DNA from 4 places in the Bacillus sp. LJBS17 genome. Region 2 is predicted to be linked to each of the others. Evidence: predicted binding sites of a transcription regulator. Region 2 holds the regulator's gene; each other region holds the start of a gene.
What was found. Region 2 encodes LexA, which represses DNA repair genes until DNA is damaged. Its sites were predicted from a motif close to CGAACATATGTTCG; they were not measured.

Region 1 (9,200 bases), 920 kb from region 2:
GGCTGAACAAAAGGGCGGGGAATAGCTGTGTGACAAGGCTGTAGCCCATCAAAAGCAACGTAACGATGGTATTCCCGCCTTTGAAGGTAAAATACACCGAAATCAACGCAATCACCGGCACTAAAAACTTAGCAAGAGCCGATACCTGTTGTTCTGTCGTGCGGGGCGCAATTACCTTGTACACATTTTTTGCAAACAGCGTGGAGGCGGACATTAAGATCATAGACCCTGGCACAAGTGCTGTCAGCAGTCCGGCAGCACCGATAATTCCGACAAACCAAGGGTCAAATGCTTGCAGAGACAGTTTCAAAAGCGATAGATCCCCGTCTGCGCCTTTCAGATCTGGAACTTGCAGGATAGCCGCGAAGCCGACGAAAAGGACGAAGAGCAGGACCAGCTGGTACAAAGGCATGATGATGGCGTTTTTACGAAACACTTTTGGGTTTTCGGCTGAATACGAAGCGGAAAACGTGTGAGGCCACATGTAAAACCCGAGCGCTGTCAAGAGTACGGTTGAACTGAACCAGGCCACACTTTGTCCCGATTCGGATAGCGTAAGAAAGCCAGGCTTTGCCGTTTCAATCTGCTGAAACATGTCTTGAAATCCGCCGTAGTAATGAATTGGCAAATACACACCTAAAAACAGAACGACAACCAGAATCATGATGTCCTTCACAACCGATATCCAGGCAGACCCGTGAATGCCTGAAACCATAACATAAACCGTGATGGAAACAGCGCCGATCCAGATGGCGGCGGTCGGGGTGATTTTGCCGTACGAGGTTTCCGATACAATCAGCCCGAGGCCTTTCAGCTGCAGTACAAGATAGGGAATGAGTGCGGCGATGCCGACCAGTGAAACGAGAATGCCAAGCAGCGGACTGTTGTATTTTTTTGTGAAAAAATCAGATTGCGACATTAGTTTATGCTGTTTCGCGTACGTCCAAACTGCTGGAAGAAGCCAGTAAGAAAGGATGTAGGCCAGACATCCGTAGGCGATGATATAAAAGGCTGGACCGCCCTTTCCGTAGGCCCAGCCGCTGCCGCCGAGAAACGTAAAAGTAGTATAAATTTCGCCTGCCATCAAAAGGAAGACGAACACAGTTCCGAAGCCGCGCCCTCCAACCGTCCACTGCTCCAGGTTCATGTCTTTTCCTTTTTGGGCGCGTATACCGAGAAAAATACTCAAGAGCAGGATACCGAAAATGATGATGAGAGCTGCATTCATTCTGCTTCCTCCTTTTTATTTTCCTTGTCGAGGACATACACAATCGCCATCAGCGCAGAGGTCAAAAGAGCCCACATCACAATATAGGCAAGAATAAACGGCATGCCGAACACATAGGGGGTCACCTTATTTGCAAAAGGGATGCCGAGTAAGATTCCGATAAAGGGCAAAGCGGCAAGAACGTGAATCAGTTTCATAGAATCCTCCTTCTATTTAGGATTGGGGTGTACAAGCCTAAGCGTACTGAAAATGATGTCGCAGATATGGCAGCACATGTCACTTTTTAAGGGGAAAGGCTGTGGTTCGAATTATAAATAAATTTATTTTGTTTGTATAGTGTGAATTGTCTGAAATTAATGATCTGAATCGCCCGAAGAGGGAACGGGCAGTATGATTCAAAAGGCTCGGAGTCTGTCCGGGGCAAATAGATAGTATGTTAATAATTCGCTGACCTGCTCACGGATTCGCGGATTAAAATAGCGATGGTTTTCTTCATAACCGTCGATGACAAATGTATAGAGCGTAAAGGCTTCATCGCGTTCCGTCTCGCGGATTGCAATTTTTCTTTTCCTCAGTTCTTTTCTGACCTCCATCAAATCCTTTTGTGCTATTTTTAATGATTCGCTGATAAGCTGTTTATAAGGATGCTTCAATTTTAATGTGCTTTCTTCAATTCCGGCGAGATCACGGTTAAAAATCGTAATGGCCATGGGCAAAAAGAGAGCCCGTTCAATTAAATCGTATATTTCCTCCTGCAGATTTGGCATATTGACTCCTTCTTTCTAAGGGAACGTTTGTTCTATTTGTATTCTATATCGGCTGGTGAAATGTTTCAAGACAGAAAAAATCACCAAAACTTTTTAGTTTTCTGCTGATAATGTGTAGAATAAGGATAGACAAACCCGGTAAGGAGTATAAATGTTGGAGCATTTTTTATCCTATTTGACACAAGAACATTTAACTGAATTATTTCAAAGCTATAGGGCTTTCGGTCCGCTCATAGCTGTGCTGCTGCCTTTAATTGAAGCATTTCTCCCGTTTTTGCCGCTGATCGTGTTTGTGGTGGCGAATACGAACTCGTTTGGCTTGTGGGAAGGATTCATCCTGTCTTGGGCGGGATCAACTGCTGGTTCCATTCTCGTATTTTTGATTGTCCGTCAATACGGACAGAGAAAATTGCTTGGATTTATCCGCAGTCATCCGTCTGTAAGAAAGCTGATGTTATGGGTGGAAAGACACGGCTTCGGTCCCATGTTTCTTCTGCTTTGTTTTCCATTTACACCGTCAGCCGCGGTGAATGTTGTTGCCGGTTTGTCAAGGATCGGAACGCGGCCGTTTATTTTGGCGGCAGCCTCGGGGAAGCTTGTCATGATTTTTATGATCAGCTTCATCGGATATGATCTGCACGCGCTGATTACACAGCCGATTCGAACGGTCATCGCCGTATTGGTGATCACTGTCTTATGGTATGTCGGCAAAAAGGTGGAGCGGTATCTGCATGTAAGAGCCAGTCAGCGTGAGCATGATGGAGGGAGACAGTAACATGAAAAAACGGTTTTGGTTTCTTGCCGGTGTAGTGTCCGTTGTTCTCGCCATTCAGGTTAAAAATGCTGTCTTTATTGATTACAAGGTAGAAGGCGTCAGTATGAACCCGACCTTCCAGGAAGGAAACGAATTGTTGGTCAATAAATTTTCGCATCGATTTAAAACCATCCATCGTTTTGACATCGTCCTTTTTAAAGGCCCTGATCATAAAGTGCTGATTAAACGGGTAATCGGCTTGCCCGGTGAAACGATCAAATATAAAGATGATCAGCTGTATGTGAACGGAAAGCAGGTTGCTGAGCCATTTTTGAAGCATTTGAAATCTGTTTCTGCCGGCAGCCATGTAACGGGTGATTTTTCTTTGAAAGATGTGACGGGAACAAGCAAGGTGCCGAAAGGAAAATATTTTGTCGTTGGAGATAATCGCATATACAGCTTCGACAGCCGGCATTTTGGTCCGATAAGAGAAAAAAATATTGTCGGTGTGATTTCTGATGCCGAATAAAAAGACGCTAATGGAAGAGGCGTCTTTTTGTATGCCGTTTGGAAAAATGTGTTGAAGAAAAATTTGTAAGGAGCTATAATCAAAATTGTTACCAGCGTAACAAAATTTATATATTTTTTTGATTGGAGGGTCGTTTTTATTGGTTTTTGTTCGTTTTTCATGAAACAAAAGGAGTGGTGAATGATGATGAAATATGAAGCAGTGATTATAGGAGGAGGACCGGTTGGATTTATGCTGGCTTCTGAGCTTGCGATGGCCGGAGTGGGAACATGTGTGATTGAACGGCTTGAAAAACCTGTTCCGCATTCCAAGGCGTTGACGCTGCATCCCCGAACGCTGGAGCTCCTTGAGATGAGAGGGATTTTAGAGCGGTTCGTATCCAAGGGAAGCAAGATACCTTCCGGACATTTTTCAATGCTGGATACCCGTCTGGATTTTTCAGGCTTGGATACGAGCTGTCCTTACACGCTTTTGCTCCCGCAGTCCAAAACAGAAAAGCTGCTTGAAGATCATGCACGAAGGCTGGGAACAGAGGTGTTTCGGGGTGCAGAGGCGCTGTCGGTTACGCAAAACGGGGAAGCGGTCCAAACGATTTTTAAGGATCGGGACGGCAGTGTACGGACGATCACAAGCAAGTTTGCCGTTGGGGCAGATGGCGCCGGGAGTACCGTCCGGAAACAGGCAAAAATTGAGTTTCCGGGAACAGACAGCACTGTCACCGCTGCGCTTGGGGATGTGGCGCTCCTTTCTCCGCCGCCGTCAGGCGTGCTGTCCCTTTGCACAAAAGAGGGCGGTGTTATGATTGTTCCGTTATCTCCAGACCGATACCGTGTCGTTGTGATCAGTCCTTATCGCACGCAAACGCCGAAAGATGTGCCTGTGACTGAGGAAGAGCTGAAAGCTGACCTCCTGCGAATTTGCGGAACTGACTTTGGTTTAAGCGACCCTTCGTGGATGTCGCGGTTCGGGAACGCCGCGCGCCAAGCGAAACGGTATCGGGACGGCAGAATCTTTCTTGCGGGTGATGCCGCGCATATTCATTTTCCGGCGGGCGGGCAAGGACTGAATGTCGGCCTTCAGGATGCAATGAACCTTGGGTGGAAACTGGCGGCGGCCATCAAAGGCTCTGCGCCTTCATGGCTTTTGGACAGCTACCATGACGAGCGGCACCCGGCAGCTGAAGGGCTCCTCAGAAACACGGAGGCACAGACAAAGCTGATCGATTTCACTCAAGCAGGCCTCCATTTGCGAAGCATGATGTCGGAGCTGCTGGCCTTCCCTGATGTGAATCGATATGTAGCAGGGCAAATTTCTGCACTCGATGTCAGATATGAAGCTGATCGTACCATGCCGCCGAATCGTTTGAACGGGGCAAGGCTCCCTGACATGAAGCTGATTCTTTCCGACGGCAATTCGGAACGGCTGTACAGCTTTCTCCAAAACGGGACATTCGTTTTGCTGTCATTGAGGCAGGAAGCTGATGATCATATCGAAGTGAAAGGCTTACGTATGGTAACCGCCTCGCTTGCAGAACCGAATGAAAAGTTGCGGGATGTGCATACCATATTGATTCGTCCCGATGGACATGTAGCCTGGGCGGTGGATGCATCAGCGCCCGATTGTTCCGAGGTGATTCCAAAAGGGATAAGCCGCTGGTTTTCCGTCACCAGCCGAGTATAATTCAATTCGATTGTTTCATCTGTAACAAAACGGTATGATAGAAGAAACAATCGAATGAAAAAGGATGGAAAACCCGATGAACACAGATCATACGAAACGCAATCTTTTTGAATTGTATGCGGAGCTCATTCATCAACAGGAGAAATGGGAGGGGCTTATTAAAGCCTTTTTATCTGACGAATTGAGGAAGCTGGATGTAGAGCACGGGAGTAAATCTCAATTGACGATGACAGAAATTCATGTTCTATCCTGTGTCGGGGACAATGAACCAATTAATGTCACGTCGATAGCAGAAAAAATGAATACGACAAAAGCGACTGTATCACGCATCTGCACAAAATTGCTCGGCGCAGGCTTCCTTCACAGAACACAGCTCAGCGATAATAAAAAGGAGGTCTACTTCCGATTGACGCCTGCTGGAAAAAAGCTGCACAGTTTGCACAAATATTATCATCAGAAGGCTGAACAGCGTTTTCTGTCATTTTTTGACCGCTATACCGAGGAAGAGATTCTTTTTGCGGAACGGCTGTTTCGGGATCTGGTGACAAAATGGTATCCGTCGTCAGAAGAAATTGAAGGGGGGCTTCCTAGCATTTTTAAATAAAAAACACGCACTGCGGTGCGTGTTTTTCACGTTTCTTCTTTCTTTTTCAAGATTGTAACGTAAATCAGATTTCCTCCGACTAAAATCATAAGCGGCAGTCCAGGGGAGCCGGATGTCACCAAATTATAAATCAGCCAGATTCCTAAACATATTCCATAATATAAGTGCATTGCCTTCTCGGGATTGTCGCGCAGCAAACTTCCTTTAATAATCTTTTTCATCATATCGCCCCTATTAATTTTAGGATTTCCCTTTAGTTTACATGCATCTTCGGTTCATCTCAAAATTTGCTCTTTGGCTTTTGATGCTCTCAAAATATTTCGAGGGAATTTTAGAATTATTTTTTTACAGATATGTTTTCTGATAGCTCTGCCCACTTCTATCATCTACTATCTCCCTTGCTAAAACACTGTTTTCTCCATATAAACAAGGAAAGACCTTCTGTAGCAAGCCACCTATTTAGTCCTTTTATTTCCTCTTGGGAGGAATGTCTCACTTTCTATTTCGGCTAATACTCCCATAGAATCAACAAATGTAATACTTGTTTCATTTTCACGCATAAGAATTTTCGTACCCCCACTTAATAGACCCTGTCATTTCTCAGCTAAGTCTGTTGTTAACTTGCCAATATCTTCTGCAGAGATGCCGTACCATCCAACAATTCGTTATGAATCAACCTATTCTGAAATTGGTCAGAGATCTCTAGAATACCCAAGTAACTTGTGATTTTACTTTCTAATAATTGGAACCACTGATCTTTTTCACTCAATGTATCTTCTATATATATAAATTTGTACATGTATTTACCTCAATTCATTCATTTGTTTTATTTTTATTTGAAAAGTAAAAAGAGGACATTAAGTCCTCTTCTTACTTACGATATGTCTATTAGTATCTTTCATTTACACGTGTTTTTGATGCTTTGTTTTGAAGGGAAATAGGGTCTTCTGTTTTAGTTCTCCTAATCTTTACAGAAATACCTACTAGAATGACCGCCATAGTTGTAAATATTCCCATGGTTAATAAGATCGTATCCTGGTTTAAACTCCATCCAATTAAGAAAGAGATGATCGCTCCTCCGAAACTTGCCGAGGCAATAAATAAACTTGTAACTTCGTCAACGTACTTCTGAATAATGATTGATGCTAGTGTTAAAGCAATGGGAAATATGCCCGCTATACTTAGGCCAATCAAAAATGTACCACCCAATTGAAGTATTGGGTTACTTATATAAGAGAAAGCAATCAACAAAACAATTAAACAACTACAGCTAAAAAGAAGGTATTTGGAAAAATCAAGCCTTCTACTTACGAAACCAATCAATATTCTTCCTATGATGATCCCTACCCAGAAAAAGGAGACACTTATAAGACTAATTTGTTCATTGTCTTGGTTTATCATGATTGAAGGTAAAAAGTTGGCAAAATTTGTTTCGATTCCAGCATATAGGAAAGCAAAAAATACAAAAAAGCCTAATTGCTTTGATTTTTTTCTATCTCCTATAAAGTATTGAAATGCTCCTCCGTCTGGAAAGGTCACTTGTTGGTTAGCATTCTTAGCGTACTTTCGGTTCTTGGACAAGAAAATTAACCACCCTACGAATAGGACGAATAAAAAGGTGAATATACAGTAATACGGTAAAAACCAGTTATTGATATCTATGAAGGAATTAATTAATAATGGGAAAGATAAAGCGCCTAATCCAAAGAGAACTTCCAGCTTACTCATTTTTTCTGCATTACTTTCGAAATTAGCAATAACAAATGAACCAACTGTCGTTTCTAATGTGCCTGCCCCATATCCTAAGAGAAAAGCCATTACAACAATATAATACCAATCCTTAGTTAGAAAAAAGATACTTAACGCTACAAGCATTATTGTCAAAGCTAAAGTAAGTGTCCTAAAATGACTGTATTTCTTAATCATTAACGGTGTGATTAATACTCCGCTTAGAAATCCGGTAAACTGAAAGAAGATTATGACCGAAATATCATCTGTTGTCTTGTTAAAAGCCTCTAATAGAAATGGTGTCAAACTCCCTGTTGATATATGGATAATACCTACTGTAAAAAAGAAAGCATATCCGAATAAATATGTCCCTCTTAACATTCATTACACCCCTATATGAAAAAGCAGGAAAGTAAATTCCTGCTTTTTTAGTAACTTCTCTCTTTGAAATACTAGTTGACTGCTGAAACAGACATTGGTTGAGAGTTGCTGTCTTTCTCAAAGAACATTTCTAACACTTCCTGAGATCTAAAACCATCACTAAAAGTAGGGATCTCAACCCAATCATTCTGAGTTGATGCAATCCAATTGATTAACTCGCTTCTAAAAGAATCAGCCCATCCATAAAACTCGTTTGGCGGATCGTTTAATAGGCTTTGCGGTACTGGGCAGTCTACCACGTTCAAGCCATCTATGAGCTTGTAAACGTGAGGATTACCTGTGTGGTATTTAAACTCTTTTTTGTGTCCAACTACCTCAATGCTAAAACCACAGTCTTCAGGTACAGAACATTTTGATGTGATGATATTTACAAATACCTTGTTCTTCAGCTGGCCATAAATTTCTGCATAGTCATCTACTAGTACCTGTTTATCCTCTTTTGTTTTTACATTTGTGTTCATCTTTGCCCTTACTGATTCTGTGATGAAATCACTCTCAAACAAATACCATACCATGTCGATAAGGTGAATACCCAGATCCCCCAATGAACCACTCGTCTTCTTACTGTTAGCGTCATCTCTCCAAGTAAACTTCTTGCGCCTAAGTGCACTATTTTTCTTGAAGTGTACTTTTATGGACAGGATGTTACCTAGTTCATTATTGATAATTAAGCTTTTTAAGATATTTACGTAAGATAAATATCTATAATTAAATCCCATACTGGCTCTTACGCTCAACCTTTCAGCAGTATCTTTCATTATGCTTGCTTCTTCAAGAGAAATAGCCATAGGCTTTTCACACAATACATGCTTATGTTTTCCTAATGCTTGCAAAGCATGTTCTTTATGGCAAAAGTTTGGTGATGCTACAATTAAACCTTCTGAGGCATCAATTAGTTCATCTACGTTTTCAAATGACTTCCCGCCGAAAGTTTTCACAAAGCTTTCTGCATTTTGTTGATTTATGTCATATACCCCTACCAACTCTGCATTTTTTATTGTAGATAAAGCAGTTGCATGCGCTCTTGCAATACCACCTGCACCTATGATGCCGATCTTCTTCATTTTTATTTCCTCCTCATGATCCAATTAATTTTTTTAAGGTATTAGTAATTCCTTTTGAGTACTCACTATCAGTTATAAGGTGGTGCAAGTTTTTGGCTTCCTGTGTTGCATTTTTGAGCAGATATCCATTCCCTACTGTCTGTAGCATACGAACATCATTTCCACTATCCCCAAATGCGATAGCTCTTTCGGTATTTAGGTTGTATTTCTCTAACATAAACGTTACAATTTCATTCTTTCCTGTCCCTGTGGGGATAAAATCTACATCATAGCTGTCTTCTGGATCGCCTGCTAAGGGATTACACCGATTTATATTTACTGAAACGCCGTATTCCTCGCAGATTTTTTCAATTGCTAATAGGTTTTTCTTGTCGTTTATTTCATCTTGTTCCTGATAGTAGAAGT
Region 2 (9,200 bases):
GTCTATTACTGTTAAACAGCCAATACTATTTTTGTCGGATAAACAAGAAAAAGAGGATGATTTGACTCATCCTCTTTCAAAAGCTTACTTATTGATTAATGCCTTAACTCGATTCACTACGTTCGGAACTGAGAAGCCGTATTCGTTAATGATGGTTTCACCAGGAGCAGATGCACCGAATCGGTCTATGCCGAGAACGTCACCTTCAAGCCCCGTGTATTTGCCCCATCCAAATGATGAGCCCATTTCAATTGCAAGACGTTTTTTCACATCTGCAGGAAGGACTTCGTTTTTGTATTCATCAGATTGTTTCTCAAAACGGTCCATTGAAGGCATGCTGACAACAGAAACATCGATATTTTCTTTTGCCAATTCAGCCTGCGCTTCAATTGCAAGACCTACCTCTGATCCGGAAGCGATGAGAAGAGCGTCAGGTGTTTCGTTTTTAGATTTAGAAACGACATATGCACCTTTTTCTACTCCTGCCAATGCTTCTTCAGATGTTTGATCGATGGTAGGAAGGTTTTGACGTGTAAGCACTAGCGCTGTTGGGTGGTCAGTGCTTTGCACTGCAAGCTTCCATGCTGCTGCTGTCTCATTGCCGTCTGCTGGACGGATCAAAGAAAGGTTAGGCATTGCACGGAGTGAAGCAAGCTGTTCAACAGGCTCGTGCGTCGGACCGTCTTCACCAACCGCAATACTGTCATGTGTGAAGACATATGTCACAGGAAGGCCCATTAACGCTGCAAGACGAATCGCAGGACGCAGGTAATCAGAGAAGACAAAGAAAGTTCCGCCGAATACACGAAGACCGCCATGAAGCGCCATACCGTTTAAGGCTGCACCCATCGCAAATTCACGTACACCAAACCAGAAGTTTTTGCCTGAGTAATCAACCGCTGTAAAATCACCGGCATTTTTAATAGTCGTTTTGTTCGATCCCGCTAGGTCAGCAGAACCTCCGACAAAGAAAGGAATTTTTTTCGCAAGTCCGTTGAGAACTTCACCGGAAGATGCACGGGATGCCAGGCTGCTTCCTTTTTCATACACAGGAACCTCTTGATCCCAGTCCTTCGGAAGCTCTCCTTTGATTGCCAGTTCAAGCTGTTCAGCAAGTTCAGGATAAACTTCTTTATATTTAGCGAATTGAGCATTCCATTCTTGTTCTTTTTTCTCACCTGATTCTTTAACAGCTGCAGCGAAATGCTCATAAACTTCTGACGGAACGTAGAAGTCTTCTTCATATGTCCACGCATAAGCTTCTTTTGTTAATTTGCTTTCCTCTTTACCAAGCGGCGCACCGTGAACACCGGATGTACCGGCACGGTTAGGTGAACCGAATCCGATTGTCGTTTTCACTTCAATTAATGTAGGTTTCTTTTCATTTTGGCGTGCTTTTTCGATAGCCGCTGTTAATTCTTCAATATTGTTTCCATCCTCAACATAAAGAACTTCCCAATTCATTGCTTCAAAACGCTGTTTCACGTTTTCAGAGAATGAACGGTCGAGGTCTCCATCAAGAGAGATGTCATTAGAATCGTATAGTACGATCAGACGGCCAAGCTGAAGATGGCCTGCGAGTGAAGCGGCTTCAGAAGAAATACCTTCCATTAAATCACCATCACCGCAAATACTGTATGTATAATGATCGACTACGTTAAATGAATCGCGGTTGTATGTTTCCGCTAAATGGCGTTCAGCAATTGCCATACCGACTGCCATGGCAATTCCTTGGCCAAGCGGACCTGTTGTAGCATCAACACCGGCAGTATGTCCGAATTCCGGATGTCCTGGTGTTTTGCTGCCCCACTGGCGGAATCCCTTAAGATCTTCAATACTAAGATCAAACCCGCTTAAATGAAGCATGCTGTATAATAGTGCTGACCCGTGTCCAGCAGATAAAACAAAACGGTCACGGTTAAACCAGCCAGGGTTTGCCGGACTTACGTTCATAAATTTTGTCCACAGCGTGTATGCCATTGGAGCGGCTCCCATCGGCATCCCTGGGTGACCAGAATTTGCTTTTTCAATAGCGTCTATTGACAGTGTGCGAATGGTAGCAACTGATTTCTTTTCAATTGTATCCATAAAAATCCCCTTCCTTATGTGTTGTACCCTTACATCATAAATGTCTGACGACTTTTTCTCAACTGTTTCAGCTTAAATTTGAGAGAAACTTGTTGAATTTTGTCACATAAGAGTTTTGATTATAGTATATGCAAAAGAGGAATACGATATTGCCGTATTCCTCTTATATTAGTGAAGTTTGTTATTTCTTTGTTCTCTTTTTAGCTTTTCTGGTGTAACATCATTGCCTTCTGGGTCAATGATTTTCACACTTTTTAACGTGTTCTTCATAGAAGAACGAAAACCTTTCAAGTACTCTTGACGGAGCTTTTGCTGTTCGGCTTTTTCTTCTTCTGTAATAACGCCAGCTTTAGCTTTGGCAGCAAGTTCATTAATTCTGGCAATTTTCGCGTTTGAAATCATGTTAAACTCCTTTATTGCATTTTGTCTATATAGTACTAGATCAAAAAAAGTTTTACAACTGATTCACTCTGCTGTCTCTTCATTCTCTATGTATTCCTGAAAACGCCGGTGAACGGTTGCTTTAGAGACATCATAGCCAAACCCTCTTAGGGTAGCCGCGATTTCAGCAAACGTCAGTTTATTCGCTCTCAGGCGGACGATCTCTGAGATTGGCACCTCTATTTTTTCTTTTCCACTGTTCCCATGTTGGTTTTTTAAGTTTTTTTGCGGTTTAAAACCGTTTTTTACTGCACGTTTCATTCCCCGTCTGATTTTCATGTTGTGAATCTTTCGCTGATACTCTTCCACAATGCTGACGATTTCCAAGACCATTGAGTCAGCCTCCGATAACTCCAGTTCACCTCTATGAGCCGTTGTATAGACTTTCACACCTTCTCTATAAATACAATGAAGCAGTGCGATTTTTGCGTTTCCCCGTCCGAGCCTAGTCTCATCCTGAACCAAAATGACATCAATTCCAGCGTTCTTAATCACATCAAGCAGCTCAAATACACCATCCCGATCCATTTCATATCCGCTGGCTTTTTCTGAAATCACTTTGACCACTTCCATGCCGTTCTCCGCTGCAATGGCCGTAAGCTCCTCCTCCTGCCGCTTTAATGACGTTTCCTGCTGTTCTTTATTTGTGCTTACACGGGCATAAATGAGTGCTTTCATTTTATCTCTCTTTCCTCTCTATCTTACAGTTGCTAATTCATATGCATCCTGATGCTTCTTTTTCAATGGGATCACTAACTCATCACCCGGCTGGATATCAGAGGTTTGAAGTTGATTTTTATCAGCTACCCATTCAATAAAATCATTTTTGTTTATCTTTTTTGTATCGGCTACCTGATCAGCAATTGACCAGAGTGTGTCGCCTTGCTGGACTTCTATTTTAACATACTGATTAAGCTCTTGGCCGCTGCTTGTATATGACAGCATAAGGATAACCGCGCTCAAAATCACTGTGAACAGACCGACAAAAATAATAGATTCTTTACTCATGATCATAACCTCCAACAGGAATGTTTGTTCGCATTTTTATAATTTCAGTATATACGAACAAACGTTTCTGTCAATTGTTTTTTCGAACCTATGTTTGTACTGTAAGGAAAATCATGCTATAATCTTCTTAAAATCGACGTTTTGAGGTGCGAAAAATGACGAAGCTATCAAAAAGGCAACTTGATATCCTCCGTTTTATTAAAGCAGAGGTTAAATCAAAAGGATATCCGCCTTCCGTGAGAGAGATCGGAGAGGCTGTCGGGCTTGCGTCCAGCTCTACTGTCCACGGCCATTTGGCCCGCTTGGAAACAAAAGGGCTGATCAGACGGGATCCGACAAAACCAAGAGCAATAGAAATTCTTGATGAAGAAGTAGACATTCCGCAAAGCCAGGTCGTTAATGTACCGGTCATCGGGAAAGTCACGGCGGGATCTCCTATTACAGCAGTAGAAAATATTGAAGAATATTTTCCGCTCCCTGACCGCATGGTTCCTCCAGACGAGCATGTATTTATGCTGGAGATTATGGGAGACAGTATGATAGATGCTGGTATTCTCGATAAGGACTATGTCATCGTTAAACAGCAAAACACAGCGAACAATGGGGAAATTGTAGTTGCGATGACAGAAGATGATGAAGCAACTGTAAAACGATTCTATAAAGAGGATACACACATTCGCTTGCAGCCTGAGAACCCAACGATGGAACCTATCATTTTGCAGAATGTCAGCATTCTAGGGAAAGTGATTGGCGTGTTCAGAACCGTCCATTAATCTATTGATCTATCAGATGCATGAAATAACCCCCTTTTCCTTTACGGAGAGGGGGTTTGTTGTTCAAAAAAAGCAGGCTCGCCCTGACTTTTGGGTGCGAGCCTGAATAGGAGGAAAAAGAACATCATGTTTACACCATAATTATCCACCAAACAATTGTTGAAGTCAAGAAATTTTCTTTCCCTCAGGAAACTTTTATTCAAAATATGAACGTTTAGAATATTAGACGCTATCTTCTTAAAAACGTTTCATTTTTAGGTCGTGGAAGGATGCGGTTTTATATTTATTAAAGGGCGAGGCAATTGATATAACTGAAAATTTAGTACATAGTTTAGGTAGTTCAACACTCTGTTAAAACAGCTCGCTTTCTTCATATAAAATGTAATATGTATTTCAAATTCTCCTTCACCGAATCACTTGTGCAGTTCAAAAGATATGGCATCGTTGAACTAATCGGGTAGAAACCTTCCCCAAACATAAAGTCTCCACCAACACCCTTCTTTAAATTTAACCTTATATGAAATATGGTGTGTGATATCAAAAGGCCGTTTCATCATAAAAGTGCATATGGGTTTTTTCTTGTTTGTAATATCGAAGCCTGTCTTGAAGTGTTCCGGTATGAAATTCAAATTTGTGGCCGTCAGGGTCGGTAAAATAAATTGATTTTCGATCGCGTTCATCTCGTTCTCTGCCAGGCAGAATATTGACATGAAGTCTTTTTAATTTAGCTGATACCTCCTCAAATTCATGATCTTCAATTGTAAAAGCAATATGGGTATAAGAAAGCTTAATGTCATTTCTCTGGATGTCTGGTTCTTCATTAAGCGCTAGCCAGATGCCGTTCATGTCAAAATATGCAGTTGTTCTTCCCTTTACCAAAAGCTTTGCATCAAACACTTTTTGATAAAAATCAATCGATGTATCCAAATGCGTAACTGAAAATAACAAGTGATTGATTCCTTTTATCTCCACAAATCATTCCCCCCTTGAAAGCTGATCATCCACATATACGACTTTTTTCATAAAAAGATTCATACTGCTGAAAAAAATACCAGTGTAAACAAAAACGGACTGTTTAAAATAGTAACATGACCATTATGAATGGTTTTGAATTGCATTATTTATCATTTGTTTACGCCCAAGAATTTTCTTCAAAAAATAACAAATTAGGTGGTCAAATGAAACATATCATTGCGCTTGCTTCAAAGATTGCTTTCACTCTCGCCCTTTTATATGTGATTTTGGACAGAGTCTATCACGCATCCTTCTTAAGTGTGATGTTTATTGCACTTTTCTTAGGTTTTGTGTCCTATCTTTCTGGTGACATGCTCGTCTTACCCAGAACAAACAATATTACAGCTTCATTGGCTGACTTTGGCCTTTCATTCGTTATTCTTTGGGTATTTGTTTTAACCCAAACAAGAAACGATTTCTCACCATTTGGAGCAGCTCTCCTTTCCGCTGCCTGTCTTACTGTTTTTGAATACTTTTTTCATCGGTATTTACTGAAAAATGTGCTTGATGAAAATTTCCGAAATGAACTGTCAGCGAGAGATAACACCTTACAGTATCAAACGGAAGCCGCGGACGAGCTGTTTCCCGAAACGAATGAGAAGCATAAGGAATAGGAGGCTGTCTTATCGCCTCCTATTTTTCAGTAGCTATTTTTGAGAAAACGGAACATCACTTCTGTAAACTCATAAAACCTCTCATTTTGAGTAACAGCTCTGCTTTTTAAAGAAAAGATGCCGAACAAAGACTTTCGAAACCCTGTGCTCATTTCTATCTGGATACTTAAACCTGTTTTTGATTTATTTGCAATGTTATTCGGACTAACGCCCGCATGTGGATGGTCCGGATTGAGCAATACAGCAGGAAAACCGGCATGCTGCAATTTCTCAACTAAATCTGCCGCTCTTACGCGATCTGTACCGCCGACTTCGATCTGCTGATCTTCTTCTGCGTACCCGTGTAATGAAATGACATATTCATGATTTCCCGTCATTTTAAGGGCCCGAGGTTCATCAAAGTGCGTGCTCGTAATGTGCAGGACTGAGTTTCCTGCCGATTTTAAGCCTTCAAATAAATACATCGAGTACTCTTTGCTGAGCTCTCTCGCTACTTCACTTGTCCCGCCTTCAATACCTCCTCCGTGAATAGCTAAAACAAGAACAGGGCTTCCGGTTTCTTTCGTAACAATGTCGTAATCAGAAGGATCTTCATTGTTTTTTAATTCCTCAAAATTCTGATATACATCTTCAGCATAAATTGAAGAAATCGGAGCAAATACCATAAAAATAAACAATAATTTTACAATTTTAATAGTTGATGGAAAACGTTTGGCTATGTTACAATCAACATGCTTCAAGGAATGGAGCAAACGGCGGAGCAGGGATACTTTGGCCGGTTTCATCTACTCCGCCTCTAAGTCCAAATCAACAGGATGTAGGTCTCTTTGAGGCTTTAGCACGAATTCTCTTGTCCTCCTTGTTAAATTTTTGTTAAATTCACAATATTATATACCATTAGCCCGGGCGCTGTTCTTCTCATTTTTGAATTTATTAAAAGTAAGCTGGCACCACCTCCCCCATTTCCATACAAAACAAAAATGCACCTGCCCTTTGGCCTGTGCATTTTTATTTTCTCTTCATTCTTCGTTTTTTTACTTGATTTAATTTCATGATGTTTTTTTCAATTTTTCTTATGTTTCGCCTTTGCGGGATTGTTTTCATTTCATAATAAACAGAAATAAACCCGCTTAATGTCACTGCTGCAATATAAAGGGCGCGCTGTTTGATCATCCGGTCAGCGTGTCCATGATCATTCGCTTCTTTTTCCAGCCTTTCGATCACAGCTTTATCAAACAGCTGATCGACATACACTTGTTTCATTCCCACTGCAAACCCCGCAGCCAGCCAAAGAATCAGAAATAAACTGATATAAAACACCATAAACCCTTCCTTTCCTGTCTTGATGCGGCGCAGAATTTTTTTAAAACAGTTCACCTATTACAACTGGCAGACGAAGCTTCTTCTTTGTGTTAGGTTCTTTCAATAGGCTGGTTAATATGTGTAATGCTGTAATGAACAGTTAGAAATTTTATTCCAAACAGCCACATATGATGAACAGCGGTTAATTTGTTGTCATGTGCAGCTTCTATCAGAAAGGTTTCAGATAAAGGAAGCGGACAAGTTCCCGCTATTGTTTGCAGATAAATCCCCTCATCCCCCGCTCTGCTTTTTCTCCGCCTGCTTGTTAAAACCAGCTTCTCCTGATGATGATATGGCTTTAAAATACCTGTCATGCTGCTGAATGGAAGCGGTAAAGAAATATTCATATACCCCTCTCCATTTGAACGATACACTGAATAAAGAGCGGTAAAAATGGTTTCGTTTTTTTCATTTGTTCTAATCCAGGCACGTACTCTTTCCCTTCCGTCTTTTTTCGAATGAACACCTTTTATCTTGCTGTACATCCTATACCAGTCAGGGTTCGTCGAAAGATGTATTTGGCCGATTCTTCTGTTGAACCATTCGTAAACAATTGCAAGCGGCCGAAACCACGTGCTCCATGTTACTTTTGCTTTAATATTGTATTCGATGGTTTGTTCATAAAACGAAAGAATGAGCGGCGCCAGTTTTTCTGGTGAAAAATCTTTTGAACGCAGGCTGCCCATATCATCCACAAGTCCGCTGTACCGAGCGTTATTTTCAGCTTGAACTCTAGCTAAAAATTCTTCTCCAATCTTTCTTTTTCCGTAGATACGGCTGAATGTCTTTACACTGTCTGCATCAAAAGACTTCGAATCCTCTATTCTCCACCCTATGAGAGCGGGCAAGATAACACCAAACGCGTTGACAAAACCGTGAATCCAAATCATCTGATTGATGGTCAATGTAACTTCTTGCCGAAATACACCAAATGAATAAATCATCGAGAAAGCAATCGTTATCATTAAAACAGCGGAAGAAACCCGAATAAGAAATGTCGCCGTCTTGGTGCGAAAAGCTGCCGTGAACACCAAAAATGCATGAAAATAAATCGCCGCCATATAAATGCTAACCGCAATGACATCAAGTGTTTTTGAATATGTGATGCCCAGTGCGATAAGAAGGGGCGAAAGCAATATCACCCATGTTATCCAACTATACAACATCCGATGTTTTCTAATGGTTCTGCCGAGTAAGCCGTTGAAGATCGGGAACAGAAAAGCAGAATAGTGAAAGTGGACAGCAGTCAGCAAAATGATGAGAGGGCCAAATTGCATGATCTGCAAATGGGCAGCATAAGCAAAAAACCAAAATCCTCCTCCCGCCAAATAAATAAGACCGAACAAAACTGATGTCTCTTCGATTCTATGTATCTTTGTTTCCCAAAGGCGGAGGATCGCATACAATGCAATAAAAACTGTGTACATCCACCAGATTAGCGCGAAACCTCCAACCTCCGTCACTAGAGCCAGCACCGCAAAGAATGCGGCTACCGGATAGCACTGGATTAGCCCATATTCCATAAACTGAGCAGCACGAACCGGCGATTGACGAAAAACAAAAGGGAAAATTCCAGGCACGAAAAATAGAATGGATAACAAAACGAGTGCCTCTGCCACTGAAATATCCGGTGCTTCCGCTGCAAGAAATCCTATAAAACAAAGCGCACTGACTATGCCATTTCGTTTCATGATTCTCTCTCTTCCTCCTGAAACGTTCCTTTATAAAAGAAAAGAGTGCCAAGAATTGTATTTTGCACATGCACTTCAATGGTGAAACAATTCTTTTTTTCATCAAACGTTTCGCAAACTACGGATGTACCGGTCAGCCATTTCGGCAACGGGATTCTTTTTCCAAATATCAATAGCCATTGCTTTCCCGATGTGATTGTAAGAGAGCC
Region 3 (4,358 bases), 150 kb from region 2:
AATCAATAAAATATTATTCAGAGATAAAGAAACTTTTTGATGAAATGGAAGAAGATCAAGAAGTTCTTGCGTATTATAGTCTATTAGAAGAAAGACATAAAATGTTGCTGCATTCTTCACGAGGAGAGCCTTTACAAAAGCACACCTATTTTACTGAAGACAATCAAAACTTCATAAAAAAAACAAATGATAAATTAGAATACAACTTTTATTTATTTGAAGCAATGTATGAGGCATACAACAAAAACTATGATCGAGCAATCAACTTATATGGATTAGCTGAGAAAAAGCTTGCAGAAATTCCAGATGAAATTGAAGCAGCTGAATTTTACTCTAAAGTCTCTTACTTATATACTCTTGTTAAACAAAGCATTGTGGCACAACACTATATAAAAAATGCAATTTCAATATATAAGCGACACCCTGATTATAAATGCAAACTAGCTACATCAACAATGATTGCAGCTGCAAACTATGCTGATATGAAACGATTTGAGGAAGCAGAAAAATATTATTTAGAAGCAATTGATATTGCAAAAGAAACAAAAGATGAATTTTTAAAAGCTCAATTATATCACAACCTCAGTATCGTTTATTCTGATTGGAACAAACCTGATAAATGCATTAAATCTCTTGAAAAAGCAATAGGAAATGAGTCTTGGTTAAATTCTATTTATTATATAAATTCTTTATTCATGATGATTAAAGAACTCTTTAAAATTGACGAAAAAATGAAAGCCATTAATTTTTACAATAAAGCACAGGAAAGACTCATATTAATGGAGAATAAAGTATACGAAGCCAAAATTAGCATCTTATACAACCTTTATTGTGGGGAATTAAAAAATAATTTCAATAACTGTATTAGTAATATTGAGTTTTTAAAACAGCAAAATGAACTTGAAAGTGTAGATGAATTGTCCTACATAGCTGCAAAAAGGTTTGAATCAATAGGTGCTTTTGAAGAAGCAACGAGCTTTTTCAATGCGAAAGTTTGGGCTGAACAGAAAATGAATCAGGTGGAGGGAATCTTATGAAAAAACTTGTGCTTTGCGTATCTATTTTAGCTGTGATTTTAAGTGGAGTAGCTTTAACGCAATTGAGTACAGATTCACCATCTAACATCCAGGTAGCTGAAAGGCCTGTCGGAGGTTAAAAAAAGGTTGATTAATTTAGCCCTACTCATAAATTTGAGTGGGCTTTTATTTTATGATTTATGTCCACCAGTCAACCCTGCTCTGTGAAGAGCAGTGCCAGCAGGTGTATAAGAAACTGCTCTCAGAATCGCTTTAGAGCCGTATTTACTTCTAATCCCATCCATTACAAACCCAAGTTTCCTTCTCTTTTCATTATCCACTTCAAATAAACTCAACTGTTGATTAACATCATCCTCAATATTTGATAACGTAACTGAGATACTTCTTACTGTTTTACCCGAGTAAAACTTATTAAAGAGTATCAAGCAGCATTTATAAATATCCATCGTGATATTTGTGGGAAGCTCAATTGTTTTGGATCGATGGAATCCACCACCAAGCTCATCCTTGCTGTACCCAATTCCCAGGCTGATCGTTCGACCAACTTTATTATGTGTACGTGCCCTTCTTGCGACTTCTTCACAAATCTCTAGAAGAACAGCCTTAATCTCTTCTCTCCTTGTGTAATCCCTCAGTAAAATCTGACTCTTGCCAAAACTAATCTGCCCCTGCATCAACGGAGCACCTATTTCAGATAAATCAATTCCATGAGCATGATAATACAATTGGTTTCCCATTATTCCAAATTTCTTTTCAAGCAGCTCTAAAGGAAATTTAGCTAACTGGCCTACAGTTGATATTCCCATCCGATTCAGATTTCTTTCCATCCTCCCTCCTATTCCCCACATTTTAGACAAAGGTCGAACCTTCCAGAGTTTATTTGGCACATCTTCATATCTCCAACGTGCAATACCACTTTTTGTTTTCTTACTCTCCAGGTCAAGTGCAAGCTTACTGAGCAACATATTGTCACCAATTCCAACTGTACACATCAGGCCAAACTCTCTCCGCATGCTACTTTGAATTGCTTTGGCCATTTCTTCAGGATTTTCTTTTCCTGCATCTAAAAAAGATTCATCAATTGAATACGTATGGACACATCTTTCAGGAACAAATCTGTAAAACAGCTTTGTAATCTCAGTCGAAACTCTGATGAAAAGCTTCATTTGCGGATTTACAATGTGTATTCTTGGATCTTCAGGTATCTCGAACAATCTCGATCCTGTTTTGATTCCAAAATCTTTTTTAAGTGCAGGAGATGCAGCTAACACTACACTTCCCTGTCTCTCCGTATTTCCTACAACTGCAAGGTAGCATGTTAAAGGATTAAGTCCCATTGTTACAGCCGATACAGAAGCATAGAAGGATTTCATATCGACACAAAGTATATTCTTACGTGGAAATTGTGAGTAATCAATCATTGTATGTAACTCCTATGATGTTATTCATGTTGATATATACTGTTTTGTCATGCTGATCTTTTACATGAAGCCTGTGTTGTTCAAAATTAATGTAATGGACTCTGCCGTTGACATTTTCAACGAATCCATTGTTAAAGAGTTTGAATTTCAACTCTTTATTAAATTCAAGTGCCTCAGAGACGAGAAGATCCATCTCTTCAATTTGTTGGTCATCTAAGGATGGTTTTTCAATTTTTGATACATCAATCAAATCTTGTTTAAGTTGTGTTAAATGTTCTGGAAGCATCATTGATGTCCATTTGATTGTTCCTCGATCCCTAAGCATATCGACTCACTCCTTTATTGATCTAATATTAACAGAACAAACGTTCTTCATTCAAGATAAACCAGAACAAAAGTTCGATGTAAATGTTGGTAATAAAATATAAAGGTCAATGATGATTTGCGTAGTATTAATAAAGGAGGGATTCTTTTCCATGAAGGAGAGTGTAATGGTTAATGAAGAAGAGGCTAATCGGATTTTTGGTCTTAGTTCCTGCTTTGATTATGTCGGGTATTACTTTAATCGAAGCAAATAAAAAGTCCCCTTTGGAAGTAATTGATAATATTCGGGATGAATTTGGTATATTCAGTGTGCAAATTGGTCAAACAGATCCGGCAATTACAATTGGCATGGATCAAACCAAAAGTGAAGCAAAGCTCCGTGAGTATTTAAAAGATAATCTGTCTAGAGAAGCAAAGGAAAAATATAAGATCTATATATTAAAAGATGATATTAATAAATTGGAGAAAGAACATCGAGAGTATTTGAATGCAAATAACCCCAATAAGTAAAACGCCCAGCATTTTTATTAAGCTGGGCATTGTTTTCATTATTTAAATAGAATTTCTATAAGCATTAATTGCTTCATTTCGCAACAGCATATTATCTTTATTAACCATGCCTAAGTTATATGCTTTTTTGATAACATCTAATACCTGCGAATCCATTGTAGAAAGGTTTCCGCCTGCAGTAAATCTCATTTTCCAGTCTTCTAAAGACTTATTCAAATCAAGCGTGCTTTTTTTATTCTCGGGTTTAACGATCTCATTTTTCTCAAGTTTTTCGCAAAACTCGTTAAAACCTATGGAAGATTGCTGAGTATTGTTCTGACCATACCCTTCTGTTGCTAAGCTACAAAAAGCTAAGAATTTTGGATCTTTAGTTACATCATAATTAGAAGTACTAATCACCTGGTTCACTCTCTTTCAAAATCAATTTTTTGACTGTAAACAAAAGTAGTGCCTGAGCTCAATGCCTTAATCTGTATAGAGTTATCTTGAAGTGCGTCCATGGGAACCTCAAAATATTTATCCCAGCCTATTACCACCTTATTTTGACCAAGGATGGCATCAGATTTAAACATCTTAGCTGTGCCGTTATACAACAGATTCTTACCATCTTTGCCTGTGATAACTGTTAACTTGGTATAACCCATAAAACGAGCTTTCACATATAGTTTATTCCCCTTCAAAACGTTTGGCGCTTTGGTTTGACTAGCAGTGATGTTATCCCAAGCAAAATCGTTTCCGTCTGATGTAATCCCTGTAATTTGTAGATAGTAGAGTGGTAATGCTTCTGCCGCTTTTGCTTTTGATGAATCAGTGAAAGCGAAAGCAACAACTGCTAGAAGAGCAAGCAGTACATATGTAATTCTCTTCTTCATTTCCTAAATCCTCCTTGGTACAAGTTTACATGTTAAATATCGTCAATTGGAGGGAATTGTTTAATATTTGAAATAAAAAAAAGAACCTGCATTGAGCACGTTCATTTCATACTGTCAATTTATTGTGAATTTTTAACGACAAGGGGATTAATGTATAGTATAATATTTCCTGTACATTAAGTTTGCTCACTCAA
Region 4 (9,200 bases), 400 kb from region 2:
AAAAGGTTATCGTGTGTTGTACCGAGACAGGCATCCTTTTGCCGGAGGAGACGGGCATTATGCAGTTTTTTGTGAGGATCCAGACCGGATTAAGGTAGAGCTCGTTGCCCCAAGCTGTTAATCGTGATCTTCGGACAGGCTGTTCAGCTTTTTCTCAATGTGATCCAGCTGCGCTTTTCGGTTTTTCGCATACTTGAAGCCTGTAACAGCCGCAAAGACGACAGCGGCAAATATAATAAATACAAACAGCTGAAACATCACATCACCTATATTCATGTTCTTCACCTCATGTTTGCGGGAGAGATTCATTCTCTTCCGTTTTTTATGTAAAGCGGCTTTTCCAGACGGGAACGGTGTTTTGTGGTCTCCATTTTCATTTGCCGATAGGCGAACGCTAAAAATGGCAGGCCGAGCAGGGTAATGCCGCTCAGAACAGAAAAAATATAAATCGGCCGGCCAGCGCCAAACAGGTCTATACATATCCCCCCGACCCAAGGGCCGATGACGTTTCCGAGCTGTGAAAAACCGATTGCCCCGAAATAAGTGCCTTTTAATCCTGGTTTTGCAATCTGGTCTACATACAAATCCATCATAGAGAATAAAAGCACTTCGCCGATTGTAAATGTGATGACAATCATCACAATTGATGGAACACCGTGTGATACGGTGAAAATGGCCATGCTGATGCTAACCATCACATTACCGAGCATCAGAGAACAAAGCGGCGAAAACCGTTTTGCAAAATGGACAATGGGAAATTGCGTCGCCAACACAACGATTGCGTTTAATGTCAGCATCAGCCCATACAGCTTCGTTCCATTGCCGATCAAGGGGTTCTGCGCCATATACTGAGGGAATGTGGAACTGAATTGTGAGTAGCCGAAGGTGCATAGCGTAATGCCGACCAAAGCAATGGTAAAAAGATAATCCTTTTGCGTGACCATAAACGCTTCCCGCACGCTCCTATTTCGGGACTGGGCTGGTGCTGATAAGGATGGATGTTTTTTAAATTGGAGGGCAAGCATAATTCCGTATAGTCCGTAAATGACTGCAGGCACCAAAAAGGGCGTAGTCGATTGCGATGAGCCGAAATATAGGCCAAGCACAGGTCCGAAGACAACGCCGATATTAATAGCCGCATAGCGTAAATTAAAAACTAGCAGTCTCGTTTTTTCTTCTGTCATATCAGACAGCAAGGCCTTTGAAGCGGGCTCAAACAGTGATTTGCAAAGACCGTTTAATGCGTTTACTACAAAAAACACCCAGAGATGAGATGCCGCCGCAAAGCCTGCAAATACCAGCATCCATCCGAAAATCGATACAAGCATCATGTTTTTTCTGCCGAATTTATCTGAGATATATCCGCCGTAAAAGCTTGCGAGGATGCCGACTGATGAGCTCGCGGCGATGACCAGCCCTGCATAGGAAGCTGATGCGCCTTGGACGGCTGTCAAATAAATCGCTAAAAAAGGAATGCTCATCGATGTTGCCATTCTGCCGAAAATGGTTCCGATTATAATTGTCCAGCTGATCGGGTGGATGTCTTTCCATTTCTTCATGAATTATATTCTCTCCTGTATGTATGATCTTTCTCTATCATATATGAAAAAATTTCCTTCTCCAATAGATCGTTCAAAATATTTCGTTATTGACATGTAGTATGCCTGATTGTATGGATGGCAATATACTATGCGTTGAGGATGCGTGTGGCGGGGGTTACATCTTGAAATTGAAGGTGATGACAGAAGGAAAATGACGGTATGTCCGAATTCAGTGAGGGTGTGTTTGAAACATTAAAAGAGTTTAAGCCGCCAGGACGTAGATCATATCGGCAGTGAAACCGGCTATGAGATCAAGATGTACGCTGAAAACCGATGGACCGCATGACAGAACAAGAGAGCACATCTCTTCGAAAAAGTGTATACGCGTGATCATGGACAGCTTATTCCGTTTTGCGCGAGCATTGAGGGGAATTTTACGCCAGGCCATATGAATCTATGGAGCGTGAGAAAATCCTGCTTTTTTTCTGTAAGCCTGAGACTGTTTATTTGTTTCAGGCGGTGTTTTCAAGGGGAAGCCGCATCAGCGGCTGAAAGTCATGCGTTTAAGAGAACAAGCCTTGGTTTGTGACATAGTCATAAATGATATCTTCTATATGCGCATGCAAATCCTCATCCGGTTCTTCATTCCGTCTCTCTTGTAGAGCCGCTTTCAGGCTTTGTTTTTCATACGGGCTTAACGGATCTATAGCAACGTTTCTGCCGTATTGCCGCAATGCCTGTTCCATCATTTTTTCGACAAATTTCTCCATCATGACTCTCCTATCCTTATGCTTCGCTTTTATTCTACTAAATGTTTTTCTTCTCTCAAACCCTTGGATCATATTTTCTGTCAGACAAGAATCATTTACCAGTATAAAACGAACATACTTTCGCATATAATGAAAAACGAACATAAGTTCTTTTTAGAGGTGTGTATGATGAAAGAAAAAGTGATTTTTCTCGTTGACATGCAATCGTTTTATGCATCTGTAGAGAAAGCGGAAAATCCACATTTGAAAAATAGGCCCGTCATTGTTTCGGGTGACCCTGAAAAAAGGGGCGGAGTCGTATTGGCTGCCTGCCCGCTGGCGAAACAAAAGGGTGTGGTGAATGCTTCACGGCTGTGGGAGGCGCAGGAAAAGTGTCCTGAGGCTGTTGTGCTCCGGCCGCGTATGCAGCGGTATATTGATGTATCACTGCAAATTACGGCCATTCTCGAGGAGTATACAGACCTTGTGGAGCCTTATTCTATCGATGAACAGTTCATGGACATTACAGGCAGCCAGAAGCTGTTTGGGACGCCGATGGAGATCGCGAAAAGCATTCAGGGCAGAATCATGCGGGAGATCGGCGTTTATGCACGGGTCGGAATCGGCCCTAACAAAGCGCTGGCCAAAATTGCGTGTGACAATTTTGCCAAAAAGAATAAGAACGGTATTTTTACCTTAACGAAAGAAAATATGAAAACCGAAATGTGGCCGCTCCCGGTGGGCAGCATGTTTGGCGTCGGGAGCCGCATGAAGCATCATTTAAATCGGATGGGCATCAGCACGATCGGCGGGCTCGCGGCTTTTCCGCTCGATCTTTTAAAAAAGAAATGGGGCATTAACGGCCACGTGCTGTGGATGACGGCAAACGGAATCGACTATTCCCCTGTGTCAACTTCGTCTCTGGACGGGCAAAAGGCGATAGGCCATGGAATGACTCTCCCGAGAGACTACGAACACTTTGACAAAGAAATCAAGGTCGTATTGCTTGAGCTGAGTGAAGAAGTGTGCAGGCGAAGCCGAAACGCCGGGGTCATGGGGCAGACGGTGTCAGTGAGCTGCCGGGGTGCTGATTTTGATTGGCCGACGGGCTTCAACCGGCAAGTGAAGCTGGCAGAGCCGACTAATTCTACTCAGGATGTATATGAGGCTGTACGCCGGCTGTTTCTTACATTTTGGGACGGGAAACCTGTCCGCCGCCTCGGTGTCAATCTGTCTCAGCTCTCATCTGATGACATATGGCAGCTCAATTTATTTCAGGATTATGCAAAGAAAATGAGCCTAGGCTATGTGATGGACGGCATTAAAAATCGATTCGGCGACACAGCAATCATCAGGGCGGCGTCACTGACAGCGGCAGGCCAGGCATTTGAACGTGCGGCTAAAATAGGGGGGCATTATAAATGAACGATCATTTAAAAAGGGGCAACCTGCTGTGGGAAGGGAGCAGGATGTTTCTGCCGGAACATAAGCAAAGCCTGCTGGAGAGAAAGCGGCTTAAACAAAAGCTGCAGAAGCCGATCCTTGATCCCGATAAGCTGGAAGAGATGAATCAAACGCTTTGCGCCGCGATGGAGTTCGCTCAGGATATCACTGTCAGCTGCTTTCAGGACGGTGAGATTGTCCGCTGCACCGGGAAGATCTGCCGGTATGAAGAGTTTGAAAAAGCAGTATGGATAAAAGGAGACGAGGATCAGCTTTATAAGCTGAGACTTGATCAAGTGCTTGATATTGTGCTGTAAAGTCTCTCCTCCTGCTTGGGGGAGAAATAGGCTAAAATGATGAAACATTGTTCCCTCGGCAGTCTGGAAACGTATGATAAAGGAAAGAAGGCATTTACAATTCCAGCCAGGCAAAATATAATTTTTATATTGTGAGAAAAAGAGCTGACATTCGTTTTGCCAGACGGAGGGAGATCAAATCGTAATGGATATTCGAACAATCACGTCTTCAGATTATGAAATGGTAACGTCTGTACTGAATGAATGGTGGGGCGGCAGACAGCTGAAAGAAAAATTGCCGAGACTATTTTTTGAGCATTTTCAGGACACAAGCTTTATTACATCCGAACATAACAGCATGACGGGATTTTTAATCGGATTTCAATCGCAATCGGATCCTGAAACGGCGTACATTCATTTTTCCGGTGTGCATCCAGATTTCAGAAAAATGCAAATTGGGAAACAATTGTATGATGTATTTATCGAAACAGTAAAACAAAGAGGCTGCACCCGGGTAAAGTGCGTCACTTCACCTGTGAATAAGGTATCAATCGCATATCACACAAAATTGGGGTTTGATATTGAAAAGGGCACCAAGACGGTAAATGGCATCTCAGTGTTTGCAAACTATGATGGCCCAGGCCAAGACAGGGTACTGTTTGTCAAAAACATATGAGGGGGAAATATGATGAATTTTTTATCAAAAACACCTGAGCCTCCTTACTATGCAGTCATTTTTTCTTCTGTCAAAAGCGAAAATGACACAGGATATGGAGAAACAGCGGAGCGGATGGTATCGCTTGCGGCGGATCAGCCTGGATTTTTAGGCGTGGAAAGCGTACGTGAAGCGGATGGAAGGGGCATCACAGTTTCCTATTGGGACAGTATGGACGCAATTAACCATTGGAGGCATCACACTGAACATCAAGCAGCAAAAGAAAAAGGAAAAAGCGTTTGGTACGAGTCGTATGCAGTCCGCGTCGCAAAAGTCGACAGACAGCGGCTGTTTCAGGAGAACACGAATGATTGAATTTCTCCAGCATAAGGAAGATACGATAGCGCGTGAGATTTTAGCCGTACAGATCCCCGCCTACATAAAGGAAACAGAGATTATCGGTTTTGACGGTATTCCCGCTTTACAAGAGAAGGTGAAGGATATTCAAGCATCCCATGAACGGTTTGCGGGATATCGGAAAAACGGCAAGCTGATCGGTGTCATTTCATATGAGAAAAACATGCATCATCTCACCATTTGCAGGCTTGTTGTGCATCCTGACGGTTTCAGAAAAGGAATTGGACGAGCACTTCTGCAATTTGTCATTGATTATAATGAAGACGCTGAGAAAATCGAAGTAGTCACAGCCGAGAACAATACCCCGGCCGTGTCACTCTATACACAGGCTGGATTCCAAAAGGCAGAAACCGTCAAAGCAGCGCAGGGTCTATTGCTGTCGGTCTTTCATTTGTATCCGAAAAGAAAAGTTGAGGTCATTCTCTATAACGAAAAATGGGCAGAATGTTTCGATGAAGAAAAAGAACGGCTGAAACTTGTGTTCGGGCCGGAGATTATCGCTGTTCATCACATCGGAAGCACATCAATACCGAACATGGCAGCGAAGCCAATCATTGATATGTTAATTGAAGTCAGAAGCATTGAAGCCGTGAGCCAATTTGATGAACAAATGAAGGCTAACGGCTATACACCAAAAGGTGAGAACGGCATAGCGGGCAGGCGTTATTTCCAAAAGGGCGGAAATAAACGCACTCATCATGTCCATATGTACGAACAGGGAAACCCTGCTATTGAAAGGCATCTGTTATTCAGAGATTATCTCAGAGCTCATCCAAACATAGCGAAAGAATACGCCGTTCTCAAAAAACGGCTGGCGGCCCAGCATCCTGACAGCATCAATCAGTACATACAAGGGAAAGATGAGTGGATCAAGACTGCAGAAGAAAATGCGAAGCGATGGAAAAAAGGCAGAAACAATGCGAATGGCAGTGTTGTATGCTACAATAGCGAAAATGATGAAAACGGGGGTTTCACCTTATGAACATACATGTGACAGATGCAGCAAAACAGGCACTGCAGCAGGCGTTTGACGCCAACCCGGGGAAAAAAGCCCAGCTTCGTTACGATGCAGAAGGATGCGGCTGCGCGGTAAGCGGTGTCCCGACAATCTGGCTGGCAGAAGAATTAACGGGACAGTGCGAGCAGCTGGAAACGAACGGCATTCCGCTGTATATCCAATCGTCACAAAAAGTGTTTTTTGACGATCAAATGACGATCGATTACAATGAAAAAGCCAAAACATTGGCGCTGAAAAGCCCGGCTGAAATGCTCAGCCCCAGAATGAGCATATTAGTAAAGTAGGAGACGCGAAACGTGGAACAAAAGCTGAAGGCAATGAAGAACACAGCACAAAATAAAACGTGGGTATCCTTCCTGAATCAAAACCATCCCTATACCTTGCTTCACTGGTCAATTGGAGGAGCAGAGTCCATCAAGAAAGATGTCTGGCTATTGCAGGATGAAATGACCTTCGAGACGCAGGAGTTTACAACGATAGATCTTGCGATTGAATGGATCAGAGAAAATATGGATGGCATTACCGACGTTCTGTAACATAAAAAAGCGAAAGAGCCGAAGAGGCCTTTCGCTTTTTTATTCTGTTGAATCATTCATGTTGTCTAAAAACTCCTGCACTGTTTTTCGGTACGTATCCCGATTTTTGGTATATGACATGGCGTGTTCACCGTTCTCGGCAATGTACAGCGCTTTCGGCCCGCGTTTCTTTTCATAAAGCCGCTCGGTTGAAGAAACAGGAATGTAGTCATCATCCTTACTGTGAATAAAGAGGACCGGCTTTTCGATTTTATCAATGACAGCAAGCGGAGATACTTCACGTGCGCGATAGCCGCCTCTCAGCTTCAAAAAGAAGTCGGCGATAGGAAGCAGGGGCCAAGACGGGAGCCTGTATTCCGCTCTCAGCCGGTAGGCAAGCTGTTCATCAAAACATGCGAACGGACAATCGGCAATATAAAAATCAGCGCCATCGCTGCAGTGTGCACCAGCGTAAAGCAGGGCGGTCACAGCTCCCATCGACTCACCGTGAATTCCGATCAATCCGCGATGATTTGTTTTGTTTTTGAGCCAGCTGACAACCTTATTGAGATCATCCTTTTCGTAAAACCCGTAGCTGGTCGTCTTTCCGCCGCTTTGGCCATGCCGGCGGTGGTCATAAATGAGCACATTCCAGCCGAGATCAAGAAATAAATGCATATACTTAAGAGAATTCAGCACATTCATGGTTACCCCGTGGCAGATGATGATGGTATTTGGTGTGTCATGCGGTGCGACATGGTATCCTTTTATGTCGTACCCGTAAGCGGAGGGTATCACAAAAGCGGTTTTCTCCATTTGCTCAAATGATTCAAACACATCATGTCCGTTGTCTGTCTCTCTTTTGATAATGTCTTCATCCGTTTTTTTCTTGATGAATAGAATCATATTTGAAAAAACAATTCCGATTGCGATGACAGCTGTTACGAGAGCGCCAATGGCCAAAAGGATTTTCTTCAAAAGTCACAGCACCTTTCAACTAAATATAGGTAATTCGTGTTTAAAATCATTATACCTAAACACTGCTCCGCTGAGAAAGTGATCAGAAGAGAGTCTGCTTGTTCAGTGTATATGCTCCGTGATAAACTGTCTTCAAAACAAAACATGGGGGAAGTCTCAATGAAAAAACAAAAATCCGCTGACAAACACCAGCTAAAAGACGGCCTTCAATCCGATATCAAAGCAAAGCTTATGGAGATGAAGAGCCAATTGAAGGAAGAGGATGAAAAGAGGCAGGAAAGAGAAAAAGCAGAACAGATTAGAAAGAAAAAAGAGATCGAAAAAAATAAGAGCTTTGAAGAACTCCTAAATGAAAGCCAAATGGATTGGCATCAATATAAATAAACCAGCACCCGTACAGGTGCTGGTTTTTCTGCTATGAGCGATGAGCTTTGTAAATGTCTTGTTTCGCATGAGATTGGAGCGCTTTGATTTCCTCTTCGGTTAAACGCCGTGCATTTGCTGCCTGAATATTTTCCCGTAACTGCTCAATCTTACTGGCGCCTGTAATCACTGAAGCGACAGCCGGCTGTGCTAGCAGATACTGCAGCGACTTTTCTGTCATGGAAAGATCGGGAGCCACTTCCTCCATTGCCTTGCGTGCATTTGTCAGTTCCTCGAATGAATAGGACAAGTACCCGTTTTGTTTCATGCTGTCTGAAGCTTGATCAAGCGGTTTTTCAGTTAAGAGCCCTTTGGCAACAGGACCTCTGGCGACTACGCTGATTTGATGTTCCTCTAAAAGCGGGAGCCATTCCTCAGGGCGTCTGTCAAACAGGCTGAATTGCATCATAATGCTGACGATGTTTGATTTTTTTACATATTCTTTAATCACATTCGGGCGGATGGAAGAAATGCCGTAGTAGCGGATGACACCTTCTTGTTTTAATTCCTCAAACGCTTCGATCGTTTCATCAATGTTGTCCTCTATCGTGCCGCCGTGAAGCTGATAAAGGTCGATATAATCTGTTTTCAGACGTGTAAGGCTCTTTTTTACCGCCTCTTTTATGTAAGCTTTTGAAGGGTCCCAATACCAGCCCTCGCTTCCGTCATCCCAACGGTTTCCCGCTTTTGTTGCCAGTATAATATCCTGGCGTCTGTTTTGGATCGCATCACCGACAATTTCTTCGTTGCGTCCCCGGTCATACAAATCCGCTGTATCCAAATAGTTGATGCCAAGCTCGATCGCTTCATCCAGAATGGACAAAGCTTGGTTTTTTTCAGTTCCAAGAGACATACAGCCGAGTCCGACTTCACTAATGTCTAAATCAGATGTACCCAATTTGCGCTTTCTCATGTGCACACTCCTTTTTTAGGCTTTGTATTGACCGTAATATAAAGGAGCTAAAGTTTCAACTTTTATGGCTTTGAGATCCAATCTTTCACATATTGAAATGTGCGTCCATACTCTTTTAACTTCGCCCGAATTTCCCATGCTTTTCCGACTAAGACAACACCTTTTGGCATGCGGTGCACTTTCACGAAGAAGCCCCCTTTTGCTCTAGTATGATAAAATGTATGGGGCATCATATAGAGACAGAACGGGAGA

Region 1: the regulator LexA is predicted to act here: its motif matches at 2,016-2,029, upstream of KXZ66_RS05645 (YhjD family protein).
Region 3: the regulator LexA is predicted to act here: its motif matches at 2,847-2,860, upstream of KXZ66_RS09360 (YolD-like family protein).
Region 4: the regulator LexA is predicted to act here: its motif matches at 2,421-2,434, upstream of KXZ66_RS12485 (DNA polymerase IV).

The regions. Positions count from the first base shown of each region.
Region 1 covers NZ_CP079759.1:1,099,892-1,109,091, forward strand. Annotated here, with positions in the region: gene KXZ66_RS05635 (sodium:solute symporter family protein) at 1-1,228, opposite strand, end outside; gene KXZ66_RS05640 (DUF3311 domain-containing protein) at 1,225-1,425, opposite strand; gene KXZ66_RS05645 (YhjD family protein) at 1,624-1,995, opposite strand; gene KXZ66_RS05650 (TVP38/TMEM64 family protein) at 2,147-2,770, shown strand; gene lepB (signal peptidase I) at 2,772-3,278, shown strand; gene KXZ66_RS05660 (monooxygenase) at 3,459-4,958, shown strand; gene KXZ66_RS05665 (MarR family transcriptional regulator) at 5,035-5,562, shown strand; gene KXZ66_RS05670 (hypothetical protein) at 5,589-5,786, opposite strand; gene glcP (glucose/mannose transporter GlcP) at 6,451-7,671, opposite strand; gene ntdC (glucose-6-phosphate 3-dehydrogenase NdtC) at 7,743-8,795, opposite strand; gene ntdB (kanosamine-6-phosphate phosphatase) at 8,809-9,200, opposite strand, start outside.
Region 2 covers NZ_CP079759.1:2,016,925-2,026,124, reverse strand. Annotated here, with positions in the region: gene tkt (transketolase) at 85-2,088, opposite strand; gene KXZ66_RS10395 (DUF896 domain-containing protein) at 2,257-2,490, opposite strand; gene KXZ66_RS10390 (YneB family resolvase-like protein) at 2,554-3,207, opposite strand; gene yneA (cell division suppressor protein YneA) at 3,226-3,543, opposite strand; gene lexA (transcriptional repressor LexA) at 3,693-4,310, shown strand; partial or broken gene KXZ66_RS22565 (hypothetical protein) at 4,681-4,939, opposite strand; gene fosB (metallothiol transferase FosB) at 4,848-5,282, opposite strand; gene KXZ66_RS10370 (YndM family protein) at 5,489-5,938, shown strand; gene pghL (gamma-polyglutamate hydrolase PghL) at 5,965-6,723, opposite strand; gene KXZ66_RS10360 (hypothetical protein) at 6,947-7,261, opposite strand; gene KXZ66_RS10355 (YndJ family protein) at 7,351-8,991, opposite strand; gene KXZ66_RS10350 (DUF4166 domain-containing protein) at 8,988-9,200, opposite strand, start outside.
Region 3 covers NZ_CP079759.1:1,865,380-1,869,737, reverse strand. Annotated here, with positions in the region: gene rapK (response regulator aspartate phosphatase RapK) at 1-1,037, shown strand, start outside; gene phrK (phosphatase RapK inhibitor PhrK) at 1,034-1,156, shown strand; gene KXZ66_RS09365 (Y-family DNA polymerase) at 1,208-2,458, opposite strand; gene KXZ66_RS09360 (YolD-like family protein) at 2,451-2,783, opposite strand; gene KXZ66_RS09355 (YolC/YozM family protein) at 2,957-3,292, shown strand; gene KXZ66_RS09350 (hypothetical protein) at 3,335-3,691, opposite strand; gene KXZ66_RS09345 (YolA family protein) at 3,697-4,164, opposite strand.
Region 4 covers NZ_CP079759.1:2,418,334-2,427,533, reverse strand. Annotated here, with positions in the region: gene KXZ66_RS12505 (VOC family protein) at 1-121, shown strand, start outside; gene KXZ66_RS12500 (hypothetical protein) at 118-276, opposite strand; gene KXZ66_RS12495 (MDR family MFS transporter) at 306-1,559, opposite strand; gene KXZ66_RS12490 (YqzH family protein) at 2,105-2,311, opposite strand; gene KXZ66_RS12485 (DNA polymerase IV) at 2,477-3,715, shown strand; gene KXZ66_RS12480 (YolD-like family protein) at 3,712-4,050, shown strand; gene KXZ66_RS12475 (GNAT family N-acetyltransferase) at 4,235-4,705, shown strand; gene KXZ66_RS12470 (antibiotic biosynthesis monooxygenase family protein) at 4,715-5,059, shown strand; gene KXZ66_RS12465 (bifunctional GNAT family N-acetyltransferase/GrpB family protein) at 5,052-6,083, shown strand; gene KXZ66_RS12460 (iron-sulfur cluster biosynthesis family protein) at 6,080-6,403, shown strand; gene KXZ66_RS12455 (YqkC family protein) at 6,416-6,655, shown strand; gene KXZ66_RS12450 (alpha/beta hydrolase) at 6,695-7,612, opposite strand; gene KXZ66_RS12445 (YqkE family protein) at 7,772-7,996, shown strand; gene KXZ66_RS12440 (aldo/keto reductase) at 8,028-8,948, opposite strand; gene mciZ (Z-ring formation inhibitor MciZ) at 9,011-9,133, opposite strand.